2 regions of the Streptococcus downii genome follow, and region 1 is predicted to be linked to the other one. Evidence: riboswitches for the same ligand, from Rfam matches in the RefSeq annotation. Region 1 holds a riboswitch; the other holds the start of a gene.
What was found. Region 1 has a riboswitch for thiamine pyrophosphate ahead of E2R31_RS01355 (TenA family protein). Riboswitches for the same ligand answer to the same signal wherever they lie in the genome.
Positions count from the first base shown of each region.

Region 2: another riboswitch for thiamine pyrophosphate. It lies ahead of E2R31_RS03720 (thiamine-binding protein); the one in region 1 lies ahead of E2R31_RS01355 (TenA family protein).

Region 1 covers NZ_MZNX01000004.1:58,730-64,037, forward strand. The annotation lists gene E2R31_RS01345 (ATP-binding cassette domain-containing protein) at 1-1,221, opposite strand, end outside; gene E2R31_RS01350 (ECF transporter S component) at 1,222-1,782, opposite strand; TPP riboswitch at 1,942-2,030, opposite strand; gene E2R31_RS01355 (TenA family protein) at 2,154-2,822, opposite strand; TPP riboswitch at 3,042-3,130, opposite strand; gene lctO (L-lactate oxidase) at 3,279-4,415, opposite strand; gene E2R31_RS01365 (amino acid ABC transporter permease) at 4,625-5,305, shown strand; gene E2R31_RS01370 (amino acid ABC transporter permease) at 5,265-5,308, shown strand, end outside.
Region 2 covers NZ_MZNX01000006.1:372,477-377,784, reverse strand. The annotation lists gene E2R31_RS03730 (SH3 domain-containing protein) at 1-154, shown strand, start outside; gene polA (DNA polymerase I) at 239-2,872, shown strand; TPP riboswitch at 2,976-3,078, shown strand; gene E2R31_RS03720 (thiamine-binding protein) at 3,151-3,441, shown strand; gene E2R31_RS03715 (ABC transporter permease) at 3,404-4,162, shown strand; gene E2R31_RS03710 (ABC transporter substrate-binding protein) at 4,199-5,206, shown strand; gene E2R31_RS03705 (ABC transporter ATP-binding protein) at 5,206-5,308, shown strand, end outside.

The DNA.
Region 1 (5,308 bases):
ATTGCTCTCCTCCAAAATCCACTGGCAAAAATAATGACAAGCTCTATCATCCAAACCTGCAAAAGGTTCATCTAGCAAAATCACAGACGCCTTGCTGGTCAAGATAGTCAATAGCTGAAGAATCTTTTGCTGACCACCACTTAATTGATAAGGACTCTTATCGAATGCCTGCTCCAAATTAAAATATCGTAAAGCTTGGAGAATCTGCTGATTTCTTTCCGAGTCTGGACTATCTAGTTGCAGTTCCTCTCTCAGACTGACTCGGATAAACTGCTTCTCAGCTTCCTGAACTACACCGGTCAGATCACGATACAAACTCTTTTTCTTTTTCAGAACTGTCCCCTTCCAGGTAATGCGCCCCTTATACTTTTGAAATTGAAGAATGGAGCGAAAGAGGGTTGATTTCCCGACACCATTGTCACCCAGGATACAGGAAATCCCTTGGTAAAATGTAAAATCAGAAATGGAAAAGAGGAGGCGATTACCCAACTCACAAGTCACACGATCCATATGGAATAGTTTTGAACTAGAAGCAACTTCCTTTGAAGCAACCTGTGTCATCTCAGAGCAAGGGATTTGAAACACTTCTCTTAGTTGTCCGTCTCTCAGCTCCACCATATGGTCGATGTAGGCTCCATAGTCCGTTAAATCATGGTCACACAAAATAACTGTCTTCCCATTAGAGGCCAACTCTTTTAGAATCTCCAATATCTCCAGCCTACTCTTTCGATCAATGGAAGCGAAGGGCTCATCCAAGAGATAGACCCTAGGATTCATGGCAAAGAGAACAGCCAAAGCAGCTTTTTGCTTTTCCCCACCTGATAAGTGATGGATGGGACGGTTCAAGATTGCCTTACAGCGACATTGCTGGACCACCTCAGCTATTTTAGCATCAATCTCTTGGAGGGGATGCCCGATATTCTCCAAGGTAAAAATCAGCTCCTCAAATAAGTTCTCCATGGTAAATTGGTGATTGGGATTTTGAAAGAGAATGCCAACCGTCTGAACACGTTCAACGATAGAAAGCTGACTGACTTGGCTTCCATCTATCAGGACTTGACCACTATAGGGCAAGGAACTGACTTGAGCAATGATTTGAAAGAGACTGGATTTTCCTGAACCACTGCTCCCAACTAACAAGATAAAAGCTTGCGCATGAAAAGTAAAATCAATCGGTTCAAAGAAGATTGGGGACTGAATCCCCCGTAGTTCCAGCCCCATCTACGCCTTGCCTCCAGCAGCAAACTGATGGTAGAGTTTTACAATGGCACGAACCAAGATGGTACAGAAGAAAAAGACGGAAATAAAACGCACCACCAGCAAGGAAAGGACAAAAGGAAGGGAGAAGGCATAGTAACCTAATTTAATGTATTCATAGACAAAGCTAAAAAGGGTAATTCCAATACTATTAGCAGTTAGAGAGAGCCAACTTTCATAACGATTTTTGGTTACAATAAAACCAAATTCACTTCCCAAGCCTTGAACCAAGCCGGACAAAAGAGCACCTAGACCGAATTGGCTACCATAAAGGACTTCAGCAAGCGCAGCGAGTACTTCTCCAATCGTTGCACTTCCGACTCTTGGAACAAAGATGGCCGCAATGGGCGCAGCCATACACCAGAGACCAAAGAGGATCTCATTGGCAAAGGCCTGCAAACCAAGAGGGGCCAAGATCAGGGTTAGGATATCAAACAGATAGCCTGAACCCACAAAAACACCACCAAAAAAGATAGATAAGAAAGCAAGTAAGATAACATCTTTTAACTGCCATTTTTTCAACATAAAAAACTCCTTTTTTAAAGAAAAGTGGGGCATTCAAGGAGAGATACCAAAAGGCTTGCGGTCAAGCCTATCCTCTTTTGATAAACAAAAAAACTCCAATTACAAACGAGAATTAGAGTTTACCTTACAAGATTAGACAGTTCTTTTCGACATACGAAAAAAAACCTTTTCACATTTCCCTTCGCCAGTATTAACTGTATCAGGTTCAATGGGTATCATCTCAGCCTAAAGCACCCCAAATGTCTTTATTATTTAATTACTGGACCAGTATAACAGAAATTGAAAGCCCTAGCAAGATATTTGACCGAAAAATATATTTATATAGTTTGTTTGTTCATTCTTTTAATCTACATCAAAGGATTGCATCTGTCCTATAATTCATAACCAATATCAAAAAAGGCTAATTCTAAAGCAACTGCTTGATTCCAGCGTTCCTGAAGTTCTGTCAAATCTTCTCGATTTTTCCCGACACGATTAAGTTCATCAACTAGAAATTGAACCCACTCTGTAAAGAAAGGACCTCTGTGGAGATTGATCCATTCCGAATGAATATAGGCTTCAGGTAGTGCCAAATCTTTAGAACCCCAGTCTAAATAGAGACCTTCTGCAATGACCAGCATGACCAAAAGATGAGCATAGTCTGATGAAGCCACAGCAGAATACATTAGCTCCTGAAACGCTTTTGTTACAGGGTGCAAGTTCACTTCTAGATAGTCATTCTCTGCTACCTTTAACTCTTTGAAAGCCTTTTGGAAATAACCATCTTCATCTGCTTCAAGAGAGCCTAGTTGCTTAGCAAAACGAAGCTTGGATTCAAGCTGGTCTGCGTGAGCTACACAAGCTCCCAGCATGGATAAGAAGGCATCAAAGAAATGATAATCTTGAATCAGGTAGTCTTTTAAGACCTTATTCTCAATTGTCCCCGCAAAAAGTTCCTTAACAAAACGATGATTGATTGCAGCCTGCCAATCCTTCTGACTGCTTTTTAATAATTCTCCAACGGTCAAACCTGGCTGAAATGCATAGTCTTGTGTTTCCATATTTACTTCTCCTCTCTTTACTCGTTCGTAATCAACAAAATACCAAGAAAATCCTAGTTTTACTTGACCTTTTTAAAGAAAAGTGGGGCATTCAAGGTGGAGAGCTACCGAAAGACTTGCCGTCAAGCCTGTCCTCTTTTGATAAACAAAAAAACTCCAATTACAATCGAGAATTAGAGTTTAGCTTACAAGATTAGACAGTTTCTTTCGACATACGAAAAAAACCTTTTCACATTTCCCTTCGCCAGTATTAACTGTATCAGGTTCAATGGGTATCATCTCAGCCTAAAGCATCCCAAATGTCTTTATTATTTAATTACTGGACCAGTATAACAGAATTTGAAAGCCCTAGCAAGATATTTGACCGAAAAATATATTTATATAGTTTTTGATAACGATTTAATCTTTTTATACACGGAGAAAAACCCCCACATCAGGTGTAGGCCGTCTTCTTTATCAATACAATTTTAAGTCACGAGGGTCAACTGGGAAGGTTGGGTTGTATGGGTTATGACGGAGCTTGAAGTGTTTGACATCTTCAATAGTCTGAGTTCCAGATAACTGCATGACTGTCTTCAATTCTGCATTTAAGTGCTCGAAGACTTGACGCACACCAACACTACCGCCGAGAGCCAAGCCATAGATCACAGGGCGGCCAATAGCTACCAAGTCTGCTCCTGAAGCCAAGGCTTTAAAGACGTGCTGACCACGACGAACACCAGAGTCAAAGACAATTGGCACACGTTTATCAACTGCTTCAGCGACTTCCTGAAGTGAGTCAAAGGATGCTGGTCCACCGTCGATTTGGCGGCCACCGTGGTTGGTTACCCAGATACCAGAAGCACCAGCGGCAAGCGAACGTTCAACGTCCTCACGGCATTGAGGCCCCTTGACATAGACAGGAAGACCTGAGTAAGCAGCGATAAATTCTACATCACGTGGAGACAAGCGTTGTTTGGCTGACTTGTAAACAAAGTCCATTGATTTACCAGCACCTTCTGGAAGGTATTCTTCAACAATCGGCATGCCAACTGGGAAGACGAATCCATTGCGTTTGTCGACCTCACGATTGCCCCCAACAGTTGCATCTGCCGTCAAGACAATCGCTTTGTAGCCTTCAGCCTTCACACGGTCCATGATGTGGCGGTTGATCCCATCATCTTTACTAAAGTAAAATTGGAACCAATGAGGTGTCCCTTGAAGAGCTTCCGTAATTTCTGGAAGGTCAACAGTAGAATAAGAGCTGGTTGTATAAAGAGAACCAAATTCATGCACACCACGCGCAGTAGCTACTTCCCCCTGCTCATTTGCCAATTTATGAGCCGCAACAGGCGCCATAATAATTGGTGAAGATAATTTTTCACCTGCAAATTCAATCTCTGTACTTGGATTTTCAACATCACAAAGCGTATGAGGAACAATAAGTTTGTGGTTAAAGGCACGGATGTTCTCGCGTAGAGTGAAAGTATCCTCTGCTCCACTAGCGATATAACCAAAGGCAGCTTTAGGAATGACTTGTTGCGCCATTGGCTCCAAATCATAAGTGTTAATAAAATCTACAGGTCCTTCTGCATTGCTTGTTTTATATGACATAAAGTGTCCTCCTTATTAAGTAAGCGTTTACTTTTTCTTACATAAACTATCTTACCTCTTTTTCAGAATCCTTTCAAAAATTTTGTCTGGAGATTTCAAATCACAGACATGATAAATATTTTCTATCATTGTGATAAAAAATTCATATTATCCAAATATGCCCTTTAGTGCTACAATAGCTATATTATTCCTAGATGGGAGGTTCTATTTTGGATTGGTCCATTGTTGAACAATATTTACCACTCTATCAAAAGGCTTTTTTTCTGACCCTGCATATCGCAGTTTGGGGAATTTTGGGTTCTTTTCTTGTTGGTCTAATCGTTAGTGTCATTCGGCATTATCGCGTTCCTATCTTTTCACAGCTAGCAACAGCCTACATCGAATTGTCGCGTAATACGCCCCTTTTGATTCAACTCTTCTTTCTCTACTTCGGTCTTCCCCGAATTGGGATTGTCCTATCTTCAGAAGTCTGTGCCACTTTAGGACTGGTCTTTTTAGGAGGCTCCTACATGGCAGAGTCTTTCCGAAGTGGGCTGGAAGCTGTCAGTCAAACCCAGCAGGAGATTGGATTTGCCATCGGTCTGACACCTCTACAGGTCTTTCGCTATGTGGTTCTGCCACAAGCAACAGCGATTGCTCTACCGTCTTTTAGTGCCAATGTCATTTTCCTCATCAAGGAAACCTCTGTTTTCTCAGCAGTGGCTTTGGCCGACCTCATGTACGTCGCCAAGGACTTGATTGGGCTCTACTATGAGACAGACATTGCGCTAGCTATGTTGGTAGTTGCTTATCTGATGATGCTTCTCCCCATCTCACTGGTCTTTAGCTGGATAGAAAGGAGGCTCCGCCATGCAGGATTCGGGAATACAAGTACTCTTTCAGGGAAATAATCT
Region 2 (5,308 bases), on a different contig from region 1:
AACATGGTATTATTTGGAGAGTTCAGGGGCTATGAAGTCTAGCCAGTGGTTCCAAGTAGGAGGAAAGTATTACTACGTTAATGCTTCAGGGGCTTTAGCAGTGAATACCACTGTGGATGGCTATCGAGTGGACAGTAACGGAGCTAGAATCTAGAAAGAATATAAAAAAGTGGACTTCGCTACCATTTGCCTATTCTTTCCGATGGTATTTTTCCCCTCTTTCCTTTATAATGGGTGTATGGACAAGAAAAAATTATTATTAATTGATGGATCTTCTGTTGCTTTTCGAGCTTTTTTTGCGCTCTATCAGCAGTTGGATCGGTTTAAAAATGCTAATGGCCTTCATACCAATGCAATCTACGGTTTTCAACTCATGTTGAATCATGTCTTAGAGCGGGTTGAGCCCAGCCATGTTTTGGTAGCCTTTGATGCAGGTAAGACGACTTTCCGAACAGAGATGTATGCAGACTACAAAGGTGGTCGCGCTAAAACTCCAGATGAGTTTCGTGAGCAATTTCCCTTCATTCGTGAGTTGTTAGATCATCTTGGGATTCGCCATTATGAACTGCCCCAGTATGAAGCCGATGATATCATCGGGACCCTAGGTCGTTTGGCTGAGAAGGATTCTTTTGATGTGACAATCGTTAGCGGAGATAAGGATTTGATCCAGTTGACGGATGAGCATACGGTGGTCGAGATTTCTAAGAAAGGTGTGGCTGAGTTTGAGGCCTTTACGCCAGACTATCTTATGGAAAAAATGGGCCTCACACCGGCTCAGTTTATTGATCTTAAGGCTCTTATGGGGGATAAGTCTGATAATATCCCTGGTGTCACTAAGATTGGTGAAAAGACGGGTATCAAGCTCTTGCTAGAACACGGATCGCTTGAGGGTATTTATGAAAATATCGATGGGATGAAGGCTTCTAAGATGAAGGAAAATCTCATCAATGACAAGGAACAAGCTTTCCTGTCTAAAACCTTGGCGACCATTGAGACTCAGGCACCGATTGAGATTGGCCTTGATGACTTGGTATATAATGGCCCAGATGTGGAAAATCTCGGGAAATTCTACGATGAGATGGGCTTCAAACAGCTCAAGCAAGCTTTAAATGTTTCGTCGACGGATGTGGCTGAGAGGTTGGATTTCGCCATCGTTGACCAAGTCAGTCAAGACATGCTGAGCGCAGACTCTATCTTCCACTTGGAACTCTTTGGTGAGAATTACCATACAGATGACTTAGTTGGTTTTGCCTGGTCCTGTGGGGATAAACTTTACGCTACAGATAAACTTGAGCTCTTGCAGGAGCCGATTCTCAAGGAATTTTTAGAAAAAACACCTCTGAAAGTGTATGACTTTAAGAAAGCTAAGGTTCTTTTAAATCGCTTGGGCTTGAATCTCCAGGCTCCTGCTTTTGACAGTCGTTTGGCAAAATACTTACTCTCAACAGTCGAGAACAATGAAATCTCAACCATTGCGAGTCTTTATGGCCAGACTTACATAGTCGATGATGAGATCTTTTACGGCAAGGGGGTCAAGAAGGCAATTCCTGAACGGGAAAAATTCTTGGAACACCTAGCTCGCAAGGTTGCTGTTTTGGTTGAGACTGAGCCTGTTTTGCTTGAAAAACTCAGTGACCATGGACAGTTAGATCTCCTCTATGACATGGAGCAGCCTCTGGCTTTTGTCCTTGCCAAGATGGAAATTGTTGGAATCAAGGTCAAAAAAGAAACCCTTCTTGAGATGCAGGCTGAAAATGAGCTTGTCATTGAAAAGCTAACTCAGGAGATTTATGAACTGGCTGGTGAGGAGTTTAATATCAACTCACCCAAGCAGTTGGGCGTGCTTCTCTTTGAAAAGCTCGGCCTTCCTCTAGAATACACCAAGAAAACCAAAACAGGTTACTCGACAGCCGTGGATGTGCTAGAGCGTCTAGCCCCTATTGCGCCAATTGTTAAGAAAATTCTAGACTACCGTCAGATTGCTAAGATTCAATCGACTTACGTGGTTGGTTTGCAGGATTGGATTTTGGATGATGACAAGATTCACACACGCTATGTGCAGGATTTGACTCAGACAGGGCGTCTGTCTAGTGTGGATCCAAACTTGCAAAATATTCCTGTGCGTTTGGAGCAAGGCCGTCTCATTCGTAAGGCTTTTGTGCCAGAGTGGGAGGATAGTGTACTACTCAGTTCGGACTATTCACAGATTGAGTTGCGCGTTTTGGCGCATATCTCTAAGGATGAGCACTTAATCAAGGCCTTCCAAGATGGAGCAGATATCCATACTTCAACAGCCATGCGTGTCTTTGGAATTGAACGTCCTGAGGATGTGACTCCAAACGACCGTCGCAATGCCAAGGCGGTTAACTTCGGAGTGGTTTACGGGATTTCAGATTTTGGCTTGGCAAACAATCTAGGTATCAGCCGTAAGGAAGCTAAAGCCTACATCGATACCTACTTTGAACGCTTCCCAGGTATTAAAAACTACATGGATGAAGTTGTTCGTGAGGCGCGTGATAAGGGCTATGTAGAGACCCTCTTCAAACGTCGTCGTGAGTTGCCAGATATCAATTCACGCAACTTTAACATTCGTGGTTTTGCAGAGCGAACTGCCATCAACTCTCCTATCCAAGGCTCAGCAGCAGATATTCTCAAGATTGCTATGATCCAGCTAGACAAAGCTCTAGTTGAAGGTGGCTATCAGACTAAGATGCTCTTGCAAGTGCACGATGAAATCGTCCTTGAGGTTCCGAAATCAGAACTAGCAGCCGTTAAAGCTCTAGTGAAACAAACCATGGAAGAAGCCATCCAGCTCAGTGTTCCCCTCATTGCAGATGAAAATGAAGGAGCAACTTGGTACGAGGCTAAATAAGAAAGCTAGGATAGAGTTTGAAGCATTTGCCTTCAAACTCTTTTTCATAGTTTTCTGTAAGCAGTTTCCTTGACTTATCCATTTATTTACGTTATCATATGTTCATATAATATACGGGAGTCTGTGTACAGTCTGAGAGGAAGTGTTAAACTTCGACCGCACCTGATCTGGGTAATGCCAGCGTAGGGAAGGATACTTAGTCGAATTCTGCACCTTTTCCGTATATATGGGAAAGGTTTTCTTTTTGTCAAAAGGAAGCCTGAGAAAAGGAGGTTTTTATGAAAGCAAGCATTGCCTTGCAAGTCTTGCCCCTATCGCAGGGGATTGATCGAATTGCTATTATTGATCAGGTTATTACCTATCTGCAAGCTCAGTCCGTGACCATGGTGGTGACACCCTTTGAAACGGTCTTGGAAGGGGAGTTTGATGAGCTTATGCGCATTCTCAAAGAAGCGCTAGAAGTGGCAGGGCAGGAAGCGGATAATGTCTTTGCCAATGTCAAAATAAATATAGGAGAGATTTTAAGCATCGATGAGAAACTTGAAAAGTATACTGAGACGACACATTAGTCTTTTGGGCTTTCTTGGAGTCTTGTCGGTCTGGCAGTTAGCGGGAATATTCAAACTTTTACCCAAGTTTATCCTACCAACTCCCTTTGAAATTCTCCAGGCCTTTGTTCGTGACAGAGAATTTCTCTGGCACCATAGCTGGGCGACCTTGAGAGTGGCTTTGCTAGGTCTAGTTTTAGGAGTCTTGATTGCTTGTATCATGGCTGTGCTCATGGATAGTCTGGCTTGGCTCAATGACCTTATCTACCCTATGATGGTGGTTGTCCAGACCATTCCGACCATTGCCATAGCCCCAATCTTGGTCTTGTGGCTAGGTTATGGGATTTTGCCCAAGATTGTCTTGATTATCTTGACGACAACCTTCCCTATTATCGTTAGTATCTTGGACGGTTTTAGGCACTGTGACAAGGATATGCTGACCTTGTTTAGTCTGATGCGGGCCAAGCCTTGGCAAATCCTGTGGCATTTTAAAATCCCAGTCAGCCTGCCTTACTTTTATGCAGGTCTGAGGGTCAGTGTCTCCTACGCCTTTATCACAACAGTGGTATCTGAGTGGTTGGGAGGCTTTGAAGGACTAGGTGTCTACATGATTCAGTCCAAGAAACTGTTTCAGTATGATACCATGTTTGCCATTATTATTCTGGTGTCGATTATTAGCCTTCTGGGTATGAAATTGGTCGATATTAGCGAAAAATATGTGATTAAATGGAAACGTACTTAAATAGAGCGTTTTAGAAAAAGAAAAGAGGAAATGAAAATGAAGAAAACATGGAAAGTGTTTTTAACGATTGTAACAGCTCTTGTAGCTGTCGTGTTAGTGGCTTGTGGCCAAGGAACTGCTTCTAAGGACAACAAAGAAGCAGAACTCAAAAAGATTGACTTTATCCTAGACTGGACACCAAATACCAACCACACAGGGCTTTATGTAGCCAAGGAAAAAGGCTATTTTAAAGAAGCTGGAGTGGATGTTGATTTGAAATTGCCACCAGAAGAAAGTTCGTCTGATTTGGTGATTAATGGCAAGACGCCATTTGCTATCTATTTCCAAGACTACATGGCTAAGAAATTGGAAAAAGGAGCAGGAATCACTGCCGTTGCCGCTATCGTAGAGCACAATACATCAGGAATCATCTCACGTAAATCGGACAATGTGACCAGTCCAAAGGACTTGGTTGGTAAGAAATACGGTACTTGGAATGACCCGACTGAGCTTGCTATGTTGAAAACCTTGGTAGAATCACAAGGTGGAGACTTTGAGAAGGTCGAAAAAGTACCAAACAACGACTCAAACTCGATTACACCAATTGCCAATGGTGTCTTTGACACTGCTTGGATCTACTACGGTTGGGATGGTATCCTTGCCAAATCTCAAGGCGTAGAGGCTAACTTTATGTACTTGAAAGACTATGTCAAGGAGTTTGACTACTACTCACCCGTTATCATCGCAAACAACGACTATCTAAAAGACAACAAGGAAGAAGCTCGTAAAGTTATCCAAGCTATCAAAAAAGGCTACCAATATGCCATGGAACATCCAGAAGAAGCTGCAGATATCCTCATAAAGAATGCACCTGAACTCAAGGAAAAACGTGACTTTGTCATCGAATCGCAAAAATACTTGTCGAAAGAATACGCAAGTGACAAGGAAAAATGGGGACAATTTGACGCTGATCGCTGGAATGCCTTCTACAAATGGGACAAAGAAAATGGTATCCTTAAAGAAGACTTGACAGACAAAGGCTTCACTAACGAATTTGTAAAATAATGACAGAAATTAGACTAGAACACGTAAGCTATGCCTATGGCGATGAAAAGATTTTAGAGGACATCAACCTGCAGGTGACTTCGGGTGAAGTGGTTTCTATCC